DNA from 3 places in the Seohaeicola nanhaiensis genome. Region 3 is predicted to be linked to each of the others. Evidence: riboswitches for the same ligand, from Rfam matches in the RefSeq annotation. Region 3 holds a riboswitch; each other region holds the start of a gene.
What was found. A riboswitch is a leader RNA that binds a small molecule or an ion and turns the genes downstream of it on or off. The one in region 3 is predicted to bind cobalamin.
Positions count from the first base shown of each region.

Region 1 (6,314 bases), on a different contig from region 3:
GCATCTCGTGCTCAAATTCTTTCGGTGCCAAAGGTGCCTTTCCATGCTGGCTATTCTCGGCCCGAACACTAGCAGAACGCGGTGCAAGAAGCCAACTTGAAGCACTTGTGTTGACGGGGCGGGAGCAGCTCAAGCTAACATACGTCGCTGAGCGTGAAGGTGAACAAAACGAACGGCGACTACCTACAAATCCGAGATACCGAGTACGCGCGCGACGGTGGCATGCGCTCTGATGCCGATGCGGGATGGTTTATTGGAAATGCCAGAGCAATTGATTGGGGAAGGTAGCTCGAAGGAATGCAAAAGTTCACCACCAAAATCCACGTGGGGTATTTTTTGTGGTATGAGTTTCAAAATATTGAAATTTGTGTATTTTTTACAATGCATTAAGAGCCTATCAAGGCGGACTTCCTCTCCGCCACGCACCTTCGGGTCTTCCTTACATTCTGATGTTGCTCCGATTTCTGCCGGCAATTCCAGCGGTTTGCGACGCAGGTCAGTCAGCAGAGACGCCTTTCAGAGCAGATGAACGGCGCATTTCCGGGGCCAGTCTCTGCGGTCCAAATTCGGAGAGCGGGTTTTCTGTGCCGATCAGATTATCAGGGAATTTACAGGGAAAAACGAATCCTGAGCAGGGTTCTTGCCGGAGGCACAACCGTGCGAACGGCAGCGTCGGAGGTGAGAGCAAGACCCTGCAAAAGTGTTAAGGGCCGTTCCTTGGGGGAGAACCGGCCCGATGGTTTTGTCAGTTGAGATGGCGCTCAGTCTGCCAGCACCCGCAGAGCTTCTCCTGCTCTTCCCAGTCAAGCGGGAGGGAGCGGGAGAGCAGGCGCTTCAGGGTCAGGTCCGGCGGCAGGGTGCCGGCAAGGATGGCACCCTGCAGGCGCGGGGAGAGGAAGGCGAGCTGGGAGCGGGTGCGGATGTAGGATTCGGGGCGCTGTCAAGGGAACCTGACTTGAGGCGGAGGGATGGGCTGGGTAGCCTTTGGCCATGACCCAGCGCTCACCGTTCCGCTCCTTCAGCGTCGCCGCCGTCGCCGGAGATCATCCGGCTGGCGGTCATGATGTACATCCACTTTCCGCTATCGCTACGGAACGTCGAGGATCTGTTGCACGAGCGCGGCGTCGAGGTCAGCCACGAGACGGTGCGGTTTTGGTGGCACCGCTTCGGCCCGCTGTTTGCTTCGGAGATCCGGAAACGGCGCTTTGAGGGGATGCGGTCGAGCCGCTGGCGCTGGCACTTGGACGAAGTCTTCGTGAAAATCAACGGCGAACGGCACTACCTTTGGCGGGCGGTCGATCACGAGGGCGAGGTGCTCGAGAGCTTCGTGACGAAGACCCGGGACAAGAAAGCAGCGCTGAAATTCTTGAAGAAATCGCTGAAGCGGCATGGCCGCGCCGAAGAAATCGTGACCGACCGACTGCGGTCCTATGGTGCCGCCCTCGACGATCTCGGTATCCGGGACCGACAGGAGACAGGACGCTGGGCCAACAATCGTGCGGAGAACTCGCATCAACCGTTCCGAAGGCGCGAACGGGCGATGCGCCGCTTCCGCCGCATGCGAACGTTACAGTTGTTCGCCGCCGTCCACGCGTCGGTTCACAATCTCTTCAACCAGGAACGCAACCTCTCTTCCCGCACCATCTTCAAGCAGAACCGTGCCGCCGCTCTCGACGAGTGGCGCGGTCTCTGCGCGGAATAGGGACGCCTTCCTCCTGCGATGCGGAGACTGGTTCGCATTTGTCTGCCAGCACCCGCATGCATATTGTGGTCAAAGAAATGGTTGACTATCATCGGAGCCGCCTTCGTGTTGGCACCAAATTCAACTGCCACGAAGGGAGCAGAATTGTCGCAAGGGGCACGGTAACTAAGCTACGCGCTGTTTCACCCTAGCGGCAGCAAAGTCCGCCAAGCAGACCTTCTGCCGCCGAACCATGCCGCACAGTTTCATGTACGACGGCTTTGGGGAAGCTGTGTCGCAGCAACAACGACCTAGCGAAGATCGGCTTAGGGACGAGAACGTCTGAGCAGCCTTACTGGGTCGAGGTTCTGCCTGCGGCCCTCCAGTGTCCGTTGCGATACGTCATCGGTCGCAGGTGTCGCGAGAACAGGGCGTTTCATTGACGGGCCTGTTCCGAATGGGGGGAAGGGGTCGGTGCGAATGGCGGTTTCTTGCTCTAATCCCGTCAACTTTCGATCTCGTGCTGTCTCTCGGGTAGCGCGGGTTCAGTGTAAATTCGGCACTCGAGCGTTGACACACAGGTGACACGATCGGTAATTCCACCTCTGAACGGTTTCCATTCGGAATGAATAGGGAATCCGGTGATGCGGCCAAGGCCGCAAAATCCGGAGCTGCCCTCGCAACTGTAAGCGACCGTTTCATCTCGTGCGGCATCTGCCGCGGCCACTGCGCACGAGGCGTGGGAAGGTGGGGTGAAACCATGGTCGTGAGCCAGGAGACCTGCCGTTCCGGAACTGCATGCGCAGTTCTGACCTCAAAGCACAACCGGGCGAGGTGTCCGGGAAGGACGTGGCATGACCAATACACTCACCGTCGCGCGCGGCGCGGCGATCCTGCTTGCATTCATCACATCGGTGCCCCTGGCCCATGCGGAATCGGCCCCGGCGTTTGACGTCGAGATCGAGAATTGCGGCCGCACGGTGCATTTCTCGGAACCCCCGGAAAGGGCAGTTACCGTGGGGCAGGGCTTTACCGAGATCATGCTTCGGCTTGGCCTGAAGGATCGTATCGTCGGGACGTCGCTCTGGTTGGGACCGCTGCCGGAGGATCTCGAAGCGGAGGCGGCGAATCTGTCCCGGCTGTCCGACAATTCACCGGCCTTCGAGGCGGTCCTGAAGGTCCGGCCCCAGCTTGTCCTGACCGAGTGGAGCGACGATATCAACGATGACGGCGGCCGCGTCGGCAGCGTCGCCCAGTTCCGGGATTTCGGGATCGAGGTTTACACCGCCGCGTTGGAATGCGCCAAGGTCACGCCGACATCCGGCGACGGCGACGGCGCACGCGATCGGCCGTGGAGCGTGGACCTGCTGGAGCAGGATATCGCCGATCTCGCGCGGATCTTCGATGTCAGGGAGGCGGGAGAGGCGCTGATCGCCGTCAACCGCGGCCGGATCGAGGCCGCGGCGGCGGATGCGGCGACCCTTCAGGCGAAGGATGTCTCGGTTCTGTACTGGTTCTCGTCCCCCGCCGATGTCGAGGGCGAAGCCTATGTCGCCGGTCAACTGGGAGCGCCCGGTTGGATTTCCAATGTCGTTGGGGTGCGCAACGTCATTGTCAGCAACGACGAATGGCCCCTCGTGGGCTGGGAGACGATTGCCGCGCTCGATCCGACGGTGATCGTCCTGGCGACGATGGACCGGCGCAGGCAACCTGCCGACGACGTGGAGGTGCGGCGCCACTTTCTGATGACCGATCCCGTGGCCAGCCAGCTTACCGCGGTTCGAGAGGGGCATCTGATCGAGATGGATGCGCAATCGATGAACCCGACATTGCGCTCTGTCGACGGGGTCGAGACACTGGCCGAGGGGCTGCGTGCCCGCGGCCTGACAGAGTAACTCCCTTGCGCGGTGTCGTTAAGACCACCCCGGCGTTGCGGCGCCGGGGTCTGGGTCTGTTCCTGAGTGGCGGCGCCGTGGCGCTGCTGCTGTCGGCATGGGCGGCAATGACCATCGGCGATATCGAGACCACGGCAGGCGATGTGGCCAAGGTCCTGGCCAACCGGCTTTTTGGAGCGACATATAATGTCGATCCGGTCAGCGAGGGCGTTGTCTGGCATTATCGGCTTAGCCGCACGGTGGTGGCCGCTTGTGCGGGCGGCGCGCTGGCGCTGTGTGGCGTGGTCCTGCAAGCGCTGTTGCGCAACCCATTGGCCGAACCCTATCTGCTGGGCATCTCCGCAGGTGCCTCGACGGGGGCGGTACTGGTCATCGTGCTGGGCTTCGGGGTTGGCGGGCTGGGGCTGTCGGGCGGTGCCTTCTTCGGCGCGGCTGCTGCTTTTGCCTTCGTCATGATCCTGGCGCGAGGGGCAGGCGGTGGTGTTGACAAGGTCATCCTGTCGGGGATTGCCGGATCGCAGCTGTTCAACGCGGCGACCTCTTTCATCGTCACCACCTCCGCCAGTGCGGAGCAGACCCGCGGCGTCATGTTCTGGCTTCTCGGCAGTCTGGGCGGCGTGCGGTGGCCCGATGCCCTGCTCGCGGTGCCTGTACTGGTGCTGGGGGTGGCAATCTGCCTGTCCAAGGCCCGGGCGCTGGATGCGTTTGCCTTCGGCGAGGATGCGGCAGCTTCGCTTGGCGTCGAGGTCATGAAGCTGCGCATCGGCCTGTTTGCCGTGACGGCCTTGCTGACCGCGGCCGTGGTCAGCGTGGTCGGTGCGGTGGGCTTTGTCGGTCTCGTTGTGCCTCATGCGGTGCGCTTCGTCGTCGGCGCGGACCACGAGAGGTTGATCCCTGCGTCGGTTCTGTCCGGCGCCGTGTTCCTGGTTCTGGCGGACATCCTGTCGCGCGTGATCGTACCCGGACAGGTCCTGCCCATCGGCGTCGTGACCGCGCTGATCGGTGCGCCAGCCTTTGCGACGATCCTCTGGCAGTCGAGGCGGCGGTCATGACACTGGAGGGCAGGGACGTCACGTGGAAGGTGGATGGGTTGATTGTGGTCAACGGCGTCACCCTTTCCGCGCCGAAACACGGCATTCTGGGTCTGGTGGGGCCGAATGGCTGCGGCAAGTCGAGCCTGCTGCGGCTTCTGGCCGGGCTGCGCGAATGCCAAGGCGGGGCGGTGCTGCTGGACGGGGAGGTCATGGCCAGGGCGCCCCGGAAGCAGGTCGCGCGCCGTATCGCCTTTGTCGCCCAGCACGCCGAGACGCAAACCGCGCTCACGTCACGGGATGTGGTCAAGCTTGGCCGGACACCTCACCGTGGTGCCTGGGACGGGTGGAGCGACGCGGATGAGCTGGCCGTGATAGGTGCGCTGCGGCAGGTGAGCATGGAGCACAAGGCCGAGCAGGCATGGTCCACCCTGTCGGGCGGCGAACGCCAGCGCATCCAGATCGCGCGCGCACTGGCGCAAGAGCCGGAAATCATGCTGCTTGACGAGCCGACGAACCATCTCGACATACGCCATCAGCGCGACCTTCTGCGCCTGTTGCGCAAGCTCGAATGCGGAACGATCATCGCGCTGCACGATCTCGACCACGCGGCGGCCTATTGCGACAGGATTGCCGTCATGGAGAAGGGAAAGGTCATTGCGCAGGGACCGCCGGACGAAATCATCACGACGGAAATGATCGCAAGCGTGTTCGGCGTCGATGCCATCGTGCATCTGCGCAAGGACTCCGGCCGTCCACGGGTAGAGTTTTGCCTTTGACGCATGTGCAGGGATGGGAGTGGGCAAAACTTGGGGGTCATGCGGCTGCTCTCTGGTAAACGCCGGATAGTCGACCATCGAGAACGGCGGCGCGGACAACGGCCACGCGGTGGGCTCCCTTGGGCGGCCACCTCATGCGGCGGCGCTTTCCCATGCGCGTGTTGCCGATGTCGTCTACACAGCCCTCGGCCCGAGATGAAGAAATCGGAAGACCCGCGCGGTACCGCCGACCATAGTCGGTCAGGCTGTCCATGTTGTTCGCAAGGTGGGAATACAGATCCCGACACTGGGCTTGTACGCTTTGGGCTGCTTCAGCCGCCTTGCGCTCATCTGTATTCAGCCGCTCACAATCGACCATCAACCATCGCAGACTGGTCGTGGCCGTCATAACTTTCCCATGCCACAGGTACCATCGCAGCGTTTCGGCCGGACGCCTGAACAGTACCGGAATGCCGGAGAAGCCCCCGATCTGCAGCAGGCCCTTTACCGCGTTCTCGACGCGCTGAATACGCATCGAGATATGCCACCAGTCGAGGATGTGGCGGACCTTTCCACCGACGGCGTCGCACACGAGGTTTGGCAGGGCGGGCTCTCCGTCCGAAATCATCGTGACCACCTTTCTATGATCCCAACCGACAGCTCTCAAGTTCTGGCGAAGCTGGCAGGCTGGCGACAGCACCGCCTGCTGAACAAGGCCGAAACGGCGGCACTTGTTGTGGCTTTCGATCTTGCCGACCTCAACATCGAGGTGTCGTTTCTGATATTCCGGTCTGCATCGGATATGTGCGCCGTCCACGAAGACCGTCACCCCGGGCGCATCTTCGGTGGCCTCCGCGAGCACCGGCTCAGTCAGTTCGCTCTCGCAGATGTCCCGGGCGACTTTGCCAAGACGGTTCCGCACCGACGTGTTCATCTGCTTTGCACAAGG
Region 1 is NZ_JBHSGI010000002.1:635,323-641,636, reverse strand. It holds gene ACFO5X_RS03260 (class I SAM-dependent methyltransferase) at 1-31, opposite strand, end outside; gene ACFO5X_RS03255 (IS6 family transposase) at 1,061-1,702, shown strand; cobalamin riboswitch at 2,275-2,483, shown strand; gene ACFO5X_RS03250 (ABC transporter substrate-binding protein) at 2,536-3,576, shown strand; gene ACFO5X_RS03245 (FecCD family ABC transporter permease) at 3,612-4,628, shown strand; gene ACFO5X_RS03240 (ABC transporter ATP-binding protein) at 4,625-5,386, shown strand; partial or broken gene ACFO5X_RS03235 (ISKra4 family transposase) at 5,424-6,314, opposite strand, start outside.
Region 1: another riboswitch for cobalamin. It lies ahead of ACFO5X_RS03250 (ABC transporter substrate-binding protein); the one in region 3 lies ahead of ACFO5X_RS14865 (DUF1636 family protein).

Region 2 (6,314 bases), on a different contig from region 3:
CCTGACAGCTTGCGCCTTCGCCCCTGCTGTCTGTTGGCGGATGGATGCAGCCAATGGAATCCTCTTTCAGTTGGGTGGGCACGGGACAGCCCATCATTCCGACTCCGCGTCGCAACCAGTTGACAATAGCAGGAGTTGCCATCCCAATTGCTGACATGGATCAATGACGAGGCATCCGGCGACATGACATTCAGGTGGAACGCAAACGCCTGGCGCGCCAACGGCGCGGCATCTGCGATGTGGCGAAGAAGAAGGAGCCGGGATGCCAACCGATCCCTATGAGGCCCTCGGGCTGACCAAGGCGGCCACGGCGGACGAGATCAAGAAGGCCTACCGCAAGCTGGTCCGCACCAGCCACCCCGACCTGCACCCGGACGACCCGCAGGCCGAGTCGCGGTTCAAGGCGATCTCCTCGGCCTATGACCTGCTGAAAGACCCGGAAACCCGCGCCCGGTTCGACGCGGGCGAAATCGACGCCTCTGGCGCCGAGCGTCCTCAGCGCCAGTATTACCGCGACTTCACCGATGCGCCGCGCAACGCCTATCAGCAGCGGCAGGGCTTTGGCCCCGACGTCGACCCGGCCGATATCTTCGCCGAGATCCTGCGCAACCGCGGGCGCCAGGGCGGAGGTTACACCGATCAGGGCTTCACCGCGGCGGGACCGGATGCGCGGTATACGCTCGAAGTGCCCTTCCTCGATGCCGCGCGTGGCGCCGAGACGCGGATCACCCTGCCGGACGGCCATAGCCTCGCGGTCAAGATCCCGCGCGGCACCGAAGACGGCCAGACCCTGCGCCTGCGCGGAAAGGGCGGGCCGGGCTTTGGCGGCGGGCCGGCGGGCGATGCCCTGATCACGGTGATGGTGCGCCCGCATCCGGTGTTCCGCCGCGAGGGCGACGACATCCTGATGACGCTGCCGATCACAATCGACGAGGCGCTTCTGGGCGGCAAGGTCACGACACCGACCATTGACGGGCCGGTCGGCCTGACGATTCCGCCAGGCGCCAGTTCGGGCCAGATCCTGCGCCTGCGGGGCCGCGGCATCGAGCGGCCAAGGCAGAAGACCAAGGGCGACCAGCGGGTCGAACTGCAGATTGTCGTGCAGGGTCCTCCGGACTCGGACCTGCGCGATTTCCTGACCTCGTGGCGCAAGAAACAGACCTTCGATCCACGGGCCGATCTGATGAAGAGCGCAGGGACATGACTGAGCGATTTTCCGAAGACGAGGTTGTCACCACGGTCACCCGGCTGACCCGCAGCCAGCTTGTGCGCTATATCGAGGGCAGATTCGTGCGCCCGGAGCGCGAGGCCGGCGGATATGTCTTCCGCCGGATCGACATTGCCCGGCTTGAGCTGCTGTGCGATCTTTCGGTCGATCTGGACCTCGATGAACCGGCACTGGAAATCGTGCTGTCGCTGATCGACCAGCTGCACGCCGCCCGTCAGGATCTGGCGACCATAGCCCAGGCTATGAACCGGTTGCCTGCCGAACGCCAGGCCGAGATTCTCTCGGCCCTGAAGCGGCGCTGACGCAAGGCTGCGGCAGACCGCCGCTTTCGGCGGCGGTTGCCCTTGCGGCAAGCGCTCCGGCATCCTATTCACTGCGCAGGTGAAACGGCCAGAGGCCCCGGCGATGCAATTTCCCCAACGCAGGACGCCTCCCAAGACCGGCACGCCCGGGCGGGACACGAAATCCAGGCTGTTCTGCGGTTCCGGCAGGGAAAAGCCGGGCGCAGGAGAAAGGCCGGTGAGCGATGCGTTCGCCTTCTTCCGCTCCTGGCTCAACGATCCCAAGCGGGTGTCTTCCGTGGTGCCCTCCAGCCCGCGTCTGGCCGAGATGATCACCTCGCAGGTCGATCCCCGGATGGGCCCGGTGATCGAGCTCGGGCCCGGCACCGGCGTCTTCACCCGCGCGCTGGTGAACCGCGGTGTCGCCCCCGCCGATCTTACATTGATCGAGCTTGGCGAAGAATTCCTGCCGATGCTGCGCAAGCGCTATCCCGAGGCCACGATTCTCTCCGAGGATGCCGCGCGGCTGGAGCGGCTCGCGCCCGGCAACCGCCGCCTGCACGGCGCGGCGGTCAGCGGACTGCCGCTGCTGGCAATGCCGCCCGCCACGGTGCTGCGAATCCTGTCGGGCACGTTCCGCCTGCTTGCCCCCGGTGGTCAGTTCTTCCAGTTCACCTATGGCTGGCGCTGTCCGGTGCCCGCCCCGATGCTGCAACGGCTGGGGCTTGAGGCGCATCGCGTGGGCGTGACGCTCGAAAATATTCCGCCGGCGACGGTCTATCGAATTTCACGGATGCCCTTGCACTAGGCGCCGGCAAGGCCGAAAAGGACAGTCCGGATGCCTGCGCCGCAGGCACGGTCGTGAGAATTTCCAGATCGCCCTCACACAACATGTTGACAGTGCAGCGGCGTTGATATCTACATCCTGTTGTCTTGGTGCCCATTACGGACTTTGGGTGAAAAGGGAAGCCGGTGCAAAGCCGGCACTGCCCCCGCAACTGTAAGCGACCAGCCAAGGCCCGTTGATCCACTGGCGACTCTCGCCGGGAAGGAGGGCCGAAGCGACCGAACCGCGAGTCAGGAGACCTGCCAGGACAACGAGAACGAGCCGGTCGGTGGGCCCGGAGGCGTTGAGCAGTTGTGGCGAGCCACCGCTGCCCGCGTCCCTGTGCCCGGCGCCGGAACCTAGGCAGAGAAAAAGGGACACCTGATGAGCATCACCGTCTATTCCAAGCCCGCCTGCGTGCAGTGCACCGCCACCACCCGCGCGCTTTCGGCGAAGGGAATCGCCTTCGACCTGGTCGATCTGACCGAGGATGCCGCCGCAATGGCGCGGGTGACCGAGCTGGGCTATCGCCAGGCGCCGGTGGTCATGGCCGGCGACGATCACTGGGCCGGCTTCCGTCCCGACAAGATCGCCGCCCTGTCCTGACGGACATGGGGGGGCTGGTCTATTTCTCGTCGCGCTCGGGCAATACCGAACGCTTCGTGTGCGCCCTGGGGCTGGCGGCCGACCGCATCCCCATCGCGCCCGAACTGGCGATGCCCGCCCCCCGCGCCCCTTTCGTCCTGATCACGCCGACCTACGCCGACGGCCAGGGACGGGGCGCCGTGCACAGGCAGGTGATCCGGTTTCTCAACGATCCGGACACCCGCCGCCACCTCCGCGGCGTCATCGCCGGGGGCAACCGCAATTTCGGGGCGCTGTTCGCGTCCGCCGGGGATGTGATCTCGCGCAAATGCGGGGTGCCGGTGCTCTACCGGTTCGAACTGGCCGGAACGGCCACCGACATCGCCCGCGTCACAGAAGGACTGGACAGGTTTTGGAAAACGCAATTCTCGACCGCGATCTGAGCGACGCCGCCCCCGCCAAGGCGGTCCCCGCCGAATGGCAGGGCCTCGACTATCACGCGCTGAACGCGATGCTGAACCTCTACGACGACAAGGGACGGATCCGCTTTGACGCCGACCGCATGGCGGCGCGGCAGTATTTCCTGCAGCACGTCAACCAGAACACCGTCTTCTTCCACTCGCTGGAGGAGAAGCTGCGCTATCTGGTCGAGGAAGGCTATTACGAAGCTGCGGTCATCGAACAGTACGACGCTGCCTTCATCGCCCGCATCTGGGACGCGGCCTACCGGGTCAAGTTCCGCTTTCCGACCTTCCTGGGCGCGTTCAAATACTACACCAGCTACACGCTGAAAACCCGCGATGGGAAACGGTATCTCGAACGCTTTGAGGACCGTGTCGTCATGGTCGCCCTGACGCTCGCCCGCGGGGACGAAACGCAGGCGATGGCGCTGATGCAGGAAATCCTCGCCGGCCGCTTCCAGCCCGCGACGCCCACCTTCCTCAACGCCGGCAAAGCCCAGCGGGGCGAGCTGATCTCGTGTTTCCTGCTGCGGGTCGAGGACAACATGGAAAGCATCGGCCGGGCGATCAATTCGTCGCTCCAGCTGTCCAAGCGCGGCGGCGGCGTGGCGCTGATGCTGACCAACATCCGAGAGCATGGCGCGGCCATCAAGGGCATCGAGAACCAGTCGTCGGGCGTGATCCCGGTGATGAAACTGCTGGAAGACAGCTTCTCCTACGCCAACCAGCTCGGCGCGCGGCAGGGCGCGGGCGCGGTCTATCTCAACGCCCATCACCCCGACATCCTGCGCTTTCTCGACACCAAGCGCGAGAACGCCGACGAGAAGATCCGTATCAAGACGCTGAGCCTTGGCGTCGTGGTGCCCGACATCACCTTCGAACTCGCCAAGAAGAACGAGGACATGTACCTCTTCTCGCCCCATGATGTCGAAAAAGTCTATGGCAAGCCCTTCTCGGAAATCTCGGTCACCGAGAAATACCGCGAGATGGTCGGCAATCCGAAGATCCGAAAGAAGAAGATCAACGCACGGCAGTTCTTCCAGACCATCGCCGAGATCCAGTTCGAATCGGGCTATCCCTACATCATGTTCGAAGACACCGTGAACCGGGCGAACCCGATCGCCGGACGCATCGCCATGTCGAACCTCTGTTCCGAGATCCTGCAGGTCAACGAAGCGTCGCAGTTCAACGACGATCTCAGCTACAAGCACCTCGGCACTGATATCTCCTGCAACCTCGGATCGCTCAACATCGCTAAGGCGATGGACGGCGGCGATCTGGGCGCCACTGTCGAGACGGCGGTGCGCGCCCTCAGCGCGGTCAGCGAAATGTCGGCCATCGACTCGGTGCCCTCGGTGCGGCGCGGCAACGACGAAAGCCACGCCATCGGCCTTGGCCAGATGAACCTGCACGGCTTCCTCGCCCGCGAACGCATCCACTATGGCTCGGCCGAGGGGATCGACTTCACCAACATCTATTTCGCCACCGTGCTCTACCACTGCCTGCGCGCCTCCAACGCATTGGCGCGCGAGCGGGGCGAGACCTTCCGCGGCTTCCGCGACTCGACCTATGCCGACGGGTCGTTCTTCGACAAATACGTCGAACGGGACTGGCTGCCCGAAACGGAAGCGGTGAAGGCGGTGTTTGAGAAATTCGGCATCGCCGTGCCCAGCCGCGCCGACTGGGGCGCGCTGAAAGAGGCGGTGATGAAGGACGGCCTCTACAACCGCAACCTTCAGGCGGTGCCGCCAACCGGCTCGATCAGCTATATCAACAATTCTACCTCCTCGATCCACCCGATCACCTCCAAGATCGAGATCCGCAAGGAAGGCAAGATCGGCCGCGTCTATTACCCGGCCGCCTTCATGACCAACGACAACCTGGAATACTACAGGGACGCCTACGAGATCGGTGCCGAGGCGATCATCGACACCTATGCCGCGGCGACCCAGCACGTCGATCAGGGCCTGTCGCTGACGCTGTTCTTCAAGGACACGGCCACCACGCGCGACATCAACCGGGCGCAGATCCATGCCTGGAAGAAGGGGATCAAGACGATCTACTACATCCGTCTGCGCCAGATGGCCCTTGAAGGGACCGAGGTGCAGGGCTGCGTGTCCTGCTCGCTCTGAGGATTCACATCATGAAAGACATGACCCACACCCGCCCGATCCCCCGCGCGATCAACTGGAACCGGCTTCAGGACGACAAGGACCTGGAGATCTGGAACCGCCTCACGGTCAATTTCTGGCTGCCGGAAAAGGTGCCGCTGTCCAACGACATTCCCAGCTGGTCGCAGCTGACCGAAGAAGAACAGCGGCTGACCATCCGCGTCTTCACCGGGCTGACGCTGCTCGACACCATCCAGAACTCGGTCGGCGCGCCCTCGCTGATGCCCGATGCGGTCACCCCGCATGAAGAGGCGGTGCTGACCAACATTGCCTTCATGGAGGCGGTGCACGCGCGCTCCTACTCCTCGATCTTCTCGACCCTCTGCTCGACCGCCGAGGTCGACGAGGCGTTTCGCTGGTCGGAAGAGAATGCGCAGCTGCAGCAGAAGTCGCGCCTGATCCTCAGCGAATACGACGCCACGGCCAACCCGCTACGCAAGAAGGTGGCAAGCGTCTTCCTGGAAAGCTTCCTGTTCTACTCCGGCTTCTACCTGCCGATGCACTGGTCCAGCCGCGCGCGGCTGACCAATACCGCCGACCTGATCCGCCTGATAATCCGAGACGAGGCGGTCCACGGTTACTACATCGGCTACAAGTTCCAGCGCGGCATGGAGCGCCTGTCCGAAGCCGAGCGCGCCGAGATCAAGGACTTTGCCTTCGCCCTGATGTTCGACCTCTACGAGATCGAATGCCGCTATACCGAAACGCTCTACGATCCGCTGGGGCTGACCGAGGACGTGAAGGCCTTCCTGCACTACAACG
Region 2 is NZ_JBHSGI010000002.1:1,059,888-1,066,201, reverse strand. It holds gene ACFO5X_RS05365 (DnaJ C-terminal domain-containing protein) at 263-1,204, shown strand; gene ACFO5X_RS05360 (chaperone modulator CbpM) at 1,201-1,530, shown strand; gene ACFO5X_RS05355 (class I SAM-dependent methyltransferase) at 1,748-2,317, shown strand; cobalamin riboswitch at 2,427-2,617, shown strand; gene nrdH (glutaredoxin-like protein NrdH) at 2,720-2,941, shown strand; gene nrdI (class Ib ribonucleoside-diphosphate reductase assembly flavoprotein NrdI) at 2,947-3,363, shown strand; gene nrdE (class 1b ribonucleoside-diphosphate reductase subunit alpha) at 3,432-5,513, shown strand; gene nrdF (class 1b ribonucleoside-diphosphate reductase subunit beta) at 5,525-6,314, shown strand, end outside.
Region 2: another riboswitch for cobalamin. It lies ahead of nrdH (glutaredoxin-like protein NrdH); the one in region 3 lies ahead of ACFO5X_RS14865 (DUF1636 family protein).

Region 3 (6,314 bases):
TTCCCCGTTGTCCTCGATTGCCGAGACCTCGACCTGCGGATTGGCCCGCCGGTAGCGCGCCAGCAGATCGCTCATCACATAGCCCGCCATCAGCGAGGTGACGCCCAGATGCAGCCGCCCGGTGATGTCTTCGTCACGCTCCGCCATGGCCCGCCGCGCGCCGGATACCTCTGCAAGGATCGACGTCGCATGGCGCAGGAACTGGTGCCCCTTGTGGGTCATGTGCAGCCCCCGGGCATGCCGCTCGAACAGCCGCAGGCCCAGATCGTCTTCCAGCCCCTTCACCGCCTCGGTGACCGCCGATTGCGAAATCGCCAGCGCCTGCGCCGCACCGCTGACGGTGCCGTGTTCGCAGACGGCGACGAAATACTGAAGCTGACGGATCGAGAAGGCCATGACCGAAAGATTAGGACACCCTTGGCCCAAGGGAAACGGCCTTCCGGCCGCCGGGGCTCTGCCCCGGACCCCGGGATACTGCCGGCAAGAGGAAAAGCGGGACCTCGGCTTCCTCTTGCCAGAAATATCCCCGCCGGAGGCATCGCGCGCAGCGCGATTTCCGGTTCAGCGGGCGTACCAGTCATCCTCGACGTAGAACGGTCCCGGCTTTTCGCGCAGCTGTTCGTATTTGCAGATTTCGGGTTCCGCGCCAACTGGTGTCGGAACGCCGTCGCGGAAAGCCCATTCGCCCCGGTCGGTCTTTTCCGCACGCAGATAGCTCGAGATCAGGAAGGCGCGGTCGTGATCCGAGGTATTGGCCTGGCTGCCATGCACGGTGAGCAGGCTCCAGAGGGCGACGTCGCCGGGCTCCAGTTCCAGATCGACGATATTGGCCGGATTCAGCCCGACCCTTCGCAGCTCGTCCATTGCTGTGTCGCCCTTCATGAGCGCGCCGCCGTCATCCGAGAGACCCAGGTATCCCAACTTGTGGCTGCGCGGCACCACGCGCAGACAGCCGTTCTCCTTCGTCGCGGGATCGATGGCGAGACCGGTGTTGATGTAGGAGGTCATCACGTCCCGATAGGCGTCCATCCGCTCGCGGAACCGCAGATCCTGGTGAAATCGGAAGCCGGTGACCGAGGCTCCGGGCGGCTTCCAGTGGATCTGGTTCGATACCTGCCGGATGTCGCGTCCGAGCAGGGGTTCGAGCATGGCGAAATAGGCCGGATCACGGCGCAGTTCCTCGAAGAGGGGCGAGATCCACGACATCCAATGTGCCTGAAGCACATAGCGCTGACCGGCAAATCGCTCGGGCAGGATCTCGAAAAGCACGTTCTTGTCGCGATAGGTGGCGTGATGCTTCAACCCTTCCTCGTAGATGCGCCGGGTCTCGGCCTGAACCGCCTTCATGCGGTCCTTGGAAAACAGGCCGCGGACCACCGCATAGCCCTCTTCCCAATACTGTTCGACGTAATCTCGGCTTTCCGCCGCAAGGTTAAGTCCCATCGTGTCAGACCTTTCGTGAGCGACTTGACTTGCACCAGACTGCCGCAGCAGGTTTCATGAGACAAATTCGAAATCTGCGGGAAACCGATGAGCAACTCTCATGACTGGACCGGTCGGTTGCCCCAGCTGGATCTGCGCCACCTGGCAATGATCGACGCCCTGGGGCGCACCGGGGTTCTGACGCAGGCGGCCGAGGCATTGGGCGTCACCCAGTCTGCGCTGTCCCACCGGCTGCGCGAGGCCGAGCGGAGGCTGGGCGTTGCGCTGGCAGAAAAGCGCGGTCGCGGCGTGGTGCTGACACTGGCTGGCGAGCGGCTCCGCGTCACCGCCCAGCGGCTGCTGCGAGACCTCGCGGCGGTCGAGGCCGAGGTGACCGAGGTCGGGGCCGGCGGCATCCGCCACAGGGTGATCCTGGGGCAGGCGGGATATTCCGATGTCCACTGGCTGCCCGCGTTCACCGACTGGCTGTCCGCGCGGATGCCCGCGGTGCAGATCGCTCTGCACGCCGGCAATGGCGGCAGCCGGATCGGCGACCTGCTCGACGGCGCCATTGACCTGTTGCTGACACCCACCCGTCCGCTGGCGCCGGGGCTCGACATGCTGCCAGTCGGGACGGACGACCTGATCGCGCTGGCCGCCCCCGGTCACTCTTGGGAAAGCAAGGCAGAGATCGTTCCATCGGATCTGACCGGCGAGACTTTTCTTTCCTACAGTTTCGAGCGCGCACCGGACATGGAGAATGCCCGCTTCATGCAACCGGCCCAGACATTTCCCGGGCGGGTGATCCGGGTCGGCCACACCGAGGCGGTGTTCGAACTCGTCGCCGCTGGGCGCGGCGTGTCGATCCTCGCAGGCTGGCCTGCGCGCAAACGGGCCGGGCGGGGCGGTCTGGTGCTGCGGCCCTTGCGGCCTCTGGGCAGCGCCGGACCGGGCCTTGCCATAACCTGGCGCGCCGTGGTGCGGGCGGGCGAGGAGGGCAGTGCGGCGCACAGCTGCATGGGCCTGCTTGCCGAATGGGCAGGCCAAAGCCGCACATTCTGCACCGGCAGCAGCGCATGAGCCTCGATCGCCTCGAAACTCTGGTGCGGGCCTTGCCGAAGGCGCAGGCGCGCATCCTGATCGCGCTTGCCGGGCCGCCGGCCGCGGGCAAGTCGATCCTGGCCGCCGCCCTGGTCGACCGGCTTGGCCCCGGCGCCGTCTGTGTGCCGATGGACGGCTTTCACCTCGACAACCACGTGCTTGCCGCGCGCGGGCTGCTGCATCGCAAGGGGGCTCCACAAACCTTCGACACCGGCGGGCTTGTCCACGCCATGCACCGGCTGGTGCACGAAGCCGAGATGAGTCTGCCAGACTTCGACCGCACCCTCGACTGTTCCATCGCCGGTCGGATCGCGGTGACCGCCGGGCACCGGATCGTTGTGGTCGAAGGCAACTATCTGGCCTGCGCAGAACCGCCCTGGGCGGCCCTCGCGTCCTTGTGGTCTCTGGTCGTCTTTGTCGATTCGCCGGACGCGGTCTTGCGCGCCCGGTTGCTTGCGCGGTGGCGTGCGCAGGGGCTGGACGCGGATGCAGCGCAGCGTCGGACCGACGCGAATGACATGGCGAATGTCGCCTTCGTGCGGCGCAGCCGGATGCCGGGCATCCTCACCCTGTGACGGGCCGCGGCAAGCTTGACAAGGCGGGGCAGGGCTGCGCAGATGCCGGACGCTGGTGCCCGGTGACGCTGTCTCCGGGTGAAAAGGGAATGCGACAGGGGCAGGGGCCCCAAAGCGCAGCCGCCCCCGCGACCGTGACCGGAGAGGTCGCCCGCAGCCACTGGTCCCGACGGGTCCGGGAAGGCAGGGGGGCCGCCAGGGAAACCTGACATCCGCAAGCCGGGAGACCTGCCAGCAGCGACGACGACGTGAACCGGGCGGGGTGTTCCGGGGACGGGTCCCTGACCGGATTCGGCCATTCTCCCGCCTGACTGAAGGGATTATGCGCGTGAGCGACACTGCCGAAACCGAACTGCTGGTCTGCACCACCTGCCGCATGGGCCTGCCCGTAGTGGACGGCGAACGGCGTCCCGGTGCGCAGCTGTTCGCCGAACTTCAGGCGATGAATTGGCCCGAGGGGGTAATCCTGAAGGCAGTCGAGTGCCTTTCCAACTGCGACTCCGGCTGTTCGGTCGTCCTGCGCGGCGGTCCGGCGCGCTGGACCTACGTCTATGGCCGGCTCGATCCGGGCAAGGCGGAAACGGTGCATGAGGGCGCCAGCCGCTATCACGCTACCGCCGACGGCCTGGTGCCCTGGCGCGAACGCCCCGAACATTTCCGCAAGAACTGCATCGCCCGAATTCCCCCGCTGGAGACACCCGCATGAAAGACCTCACCAAGCTGCCCGTTACCGTGATCACCGGCTTTCTCGGTTCCGGCAAGACGACGCTGATCCGCCATCTGATGCAAAATCCCGGCGGCAAGCGCCTGGCCGTTGTGGTGAACGAATTCGGCGACGTGGGCGTGGACGGAGAGATCCTGAAGTCCTGTGCCATCCCCGACTGCCCGGCCGAAAATATCGTCGAACTGGCCAATGGCTGCATCTGCTGCACCGTGGCAGACGATTTCATTCCGACGATCGAAGCGCTGATGGCGCTCGATCCGCGCCCGGATCACATCCTGATCGAGACGAGCGGGCTGGCCCTGCCAAAACCCCTGCTCAAGGCCTTCGACTGGCCCGACATCCGCTCGCGCATCACCGTGGACGGGGTCATCGCCCTGGCCGATGCGGAGGCTGTTGCCGCCGGACGGTTCGCGCCGAACGTGGCTGCGGTTGATGCGCAGCGGGCGGCGGATGACAGTCTGGATCACGAGACTCCGCTGAGCGAGGTCTTCGAGGATCAGATCTCCTGCGCGGATATCGTCCTGCTGACGAAACCCGATCTTGCCGGCCCCGAAGGCGTGGCGGCGGCCCGTGCGGTCATCGCGGCCGAGGCGCCGCGCCCCCTGCCGGTGGTCGAAGTCTCCGAGGGGGCCATCGACCCGCGAGTCATCCTGGGCCTTGGAGCCGCCGCCGAAGACGACCTCGAGGCCCGCCCCAGCCATCATGACGGTGCCGACGATCACGATCACGAGGATTTCGACTCGATTGTTGTCGAGATTCCGGAAGTGGCCGATCCACAGGATCTGTCCACAAGGATATCCACCTTGGCAACGACCCGTAACATCCTGCGCGTCAAGGGTTATGCGGCGGTCAGTGGAAAACCGATGCGGCTTCTCGTGCAGGCGGTCGGGGCACGCGTTCGCCACCAGTTCGATCGGCCTTGGCAGCCCGGCGAGGAGCGGCGTGGCCGGCTCGTCGTAATTGCCGAGCATGACGACATCGACGCGGTGGCGATCCGCGAGGCACTGGTGGGGTAGGCGCATGAACATCGGCCCGCATCTCATTGACAGCTCGGGCGTTCGGGCCCGCGCCGAGGGCTGAGCCGATGCATGTCATCTTCCGTGAAAGCCACGGCCTGGAAGAAACCGACTCGCCGACCGACCTGGGGCAGAGCCCGGCGGATCTGATTGTCCTCTCCTTCTCGGACAGCGATCTCGGGGCCTTTGCCGCAGGCTGGCATCGCGCGGCGGGCCGTCTGCCCGGCCTGAGGCTCGCCAATCTTGCGGCGCTGAAGCATCCCCTCTCGGTCGACACCTATGTTGAGCGCACGCTGTCCGGCGCCAAAGGCATCCTGATCCGGCTGATCGGCGGCGTGCCCTATTGGGCCTACGGCCTGCAACAGGTCGAAACGCTGGCCCGGGCACGGGGCATCGCTCTCGCCGTGCTGCCGGGGGATGGACGGGTGGACGATCGGCTGGATGCGGTCTCGACCGTGCCTGTCTCGACCCTGCGGCGTCTGGCGGCGCTCTGCGACATGGGCGGAGCGGTGTCGGCGCAAGCGGCGCTGGCGCAGCTGGCCCTGGCGGCCGGGCTTTATGCTGGTCCGGTGCGTGGGGCGAAGGCGCTCCCGCAGGTCGGCGCCTGGTCGCCCGACGCCGGCGTGGTTTGTCCCGCCGTGGCCTGGCCTGCCGCCAGCGACCGCCCCCGCGCGCTGATCACCTTCTACCGCGCCTATCTGGCGGCTGCCGACACTGCGCCCATCGCAATCATGCACGACGCGCTGGTGGCGCAGGGCTTCGACGTTACCGCACTCTTCGCGCCGTCGCTCAAAGCGCCCGAGGCTGCGACCTGGCTCACCCGTCAGGTGCGTCGCCTGGCGCCCGACGTGATCGTCAACGCCACCGCCTTTTCGGGGATCGGCGAAAGCGGCGCCTCACCTCTCGACGCCGCCGATGCGCCTGTGTTGCAGATGGCCCTGGCCACAAGCACCCGCGCCGCGTGGGAGGAGTCTGCCCGCGGCCTCTCGCCGGCCGATCTCGCCATGCATGTGGTTCTGCCCGAGGTCGACGGCCGCATCCTCGCGGGCGTCGCCTCGTTCAAGGAACCCGCCGCACGCGACACCGCGCTGGAATTCGCCCGCCACGAACACCGCCCCGACCCGGACCGGATCACCGCCATCGCGCGCCGCGCGGCGGCCTGGGCGCGACTGCGGCACAAGCCGGACGCAGAAAAAACTGCCGCGGTGGTGCTCTCCACCTATCCCGGGAAGGCCTGGCAGATGGCTCATGCAGTGGGCCTCGATGCGCTGGCCTCGGGCGAGGCGGTCCTTGCGGATCTTGCCCATGACGGCTGGCCGGTCGCGCCTGGCGCGCCATTGGCAACAGGCCTTCAGGAAACCATCGCCTGGCCCCTGGACGAGTACCGTATCGCGCTGTCCAGGCTGCCCGCCGCCCTCCGCGCCGATCTCGCCCGCCGCTGGGGCGATCCCGAGGCCGAAACGACCGATGGTGCCT
Region 3 is NZ_JBHSGI010000024.1:84,292-90,605, forward strand. It holds gene ACFO5X_RS14845 (LysR family transcriptional regulator) at 1-396, opposite strand, end outside; gene ACFO5X_RS14850 (phytanoyl-CoA dioxygenase family protein) at 562-1,443, opposite strand; gene ACFO5X_RS14855 (LysR family transcriptional regulator) at 1,531-2,502, shown strand; gene ACFO5X_RS14860 (AAA family ATPase) at 2,499-3,098, shown strand; cobalamin riboswitch at 3,150-3,334, shown strand; gene ACFO5X_RS14865 (DUF1636 family protein) at 3,421-3,804, shown strand; gene cobW (cobalamin biosynthesis protein CobW) at 3,801-4,838, shown strand; gene cobN (cobaltochelatase subunit CobN) at 4,907-6,314, shown strand, end outside.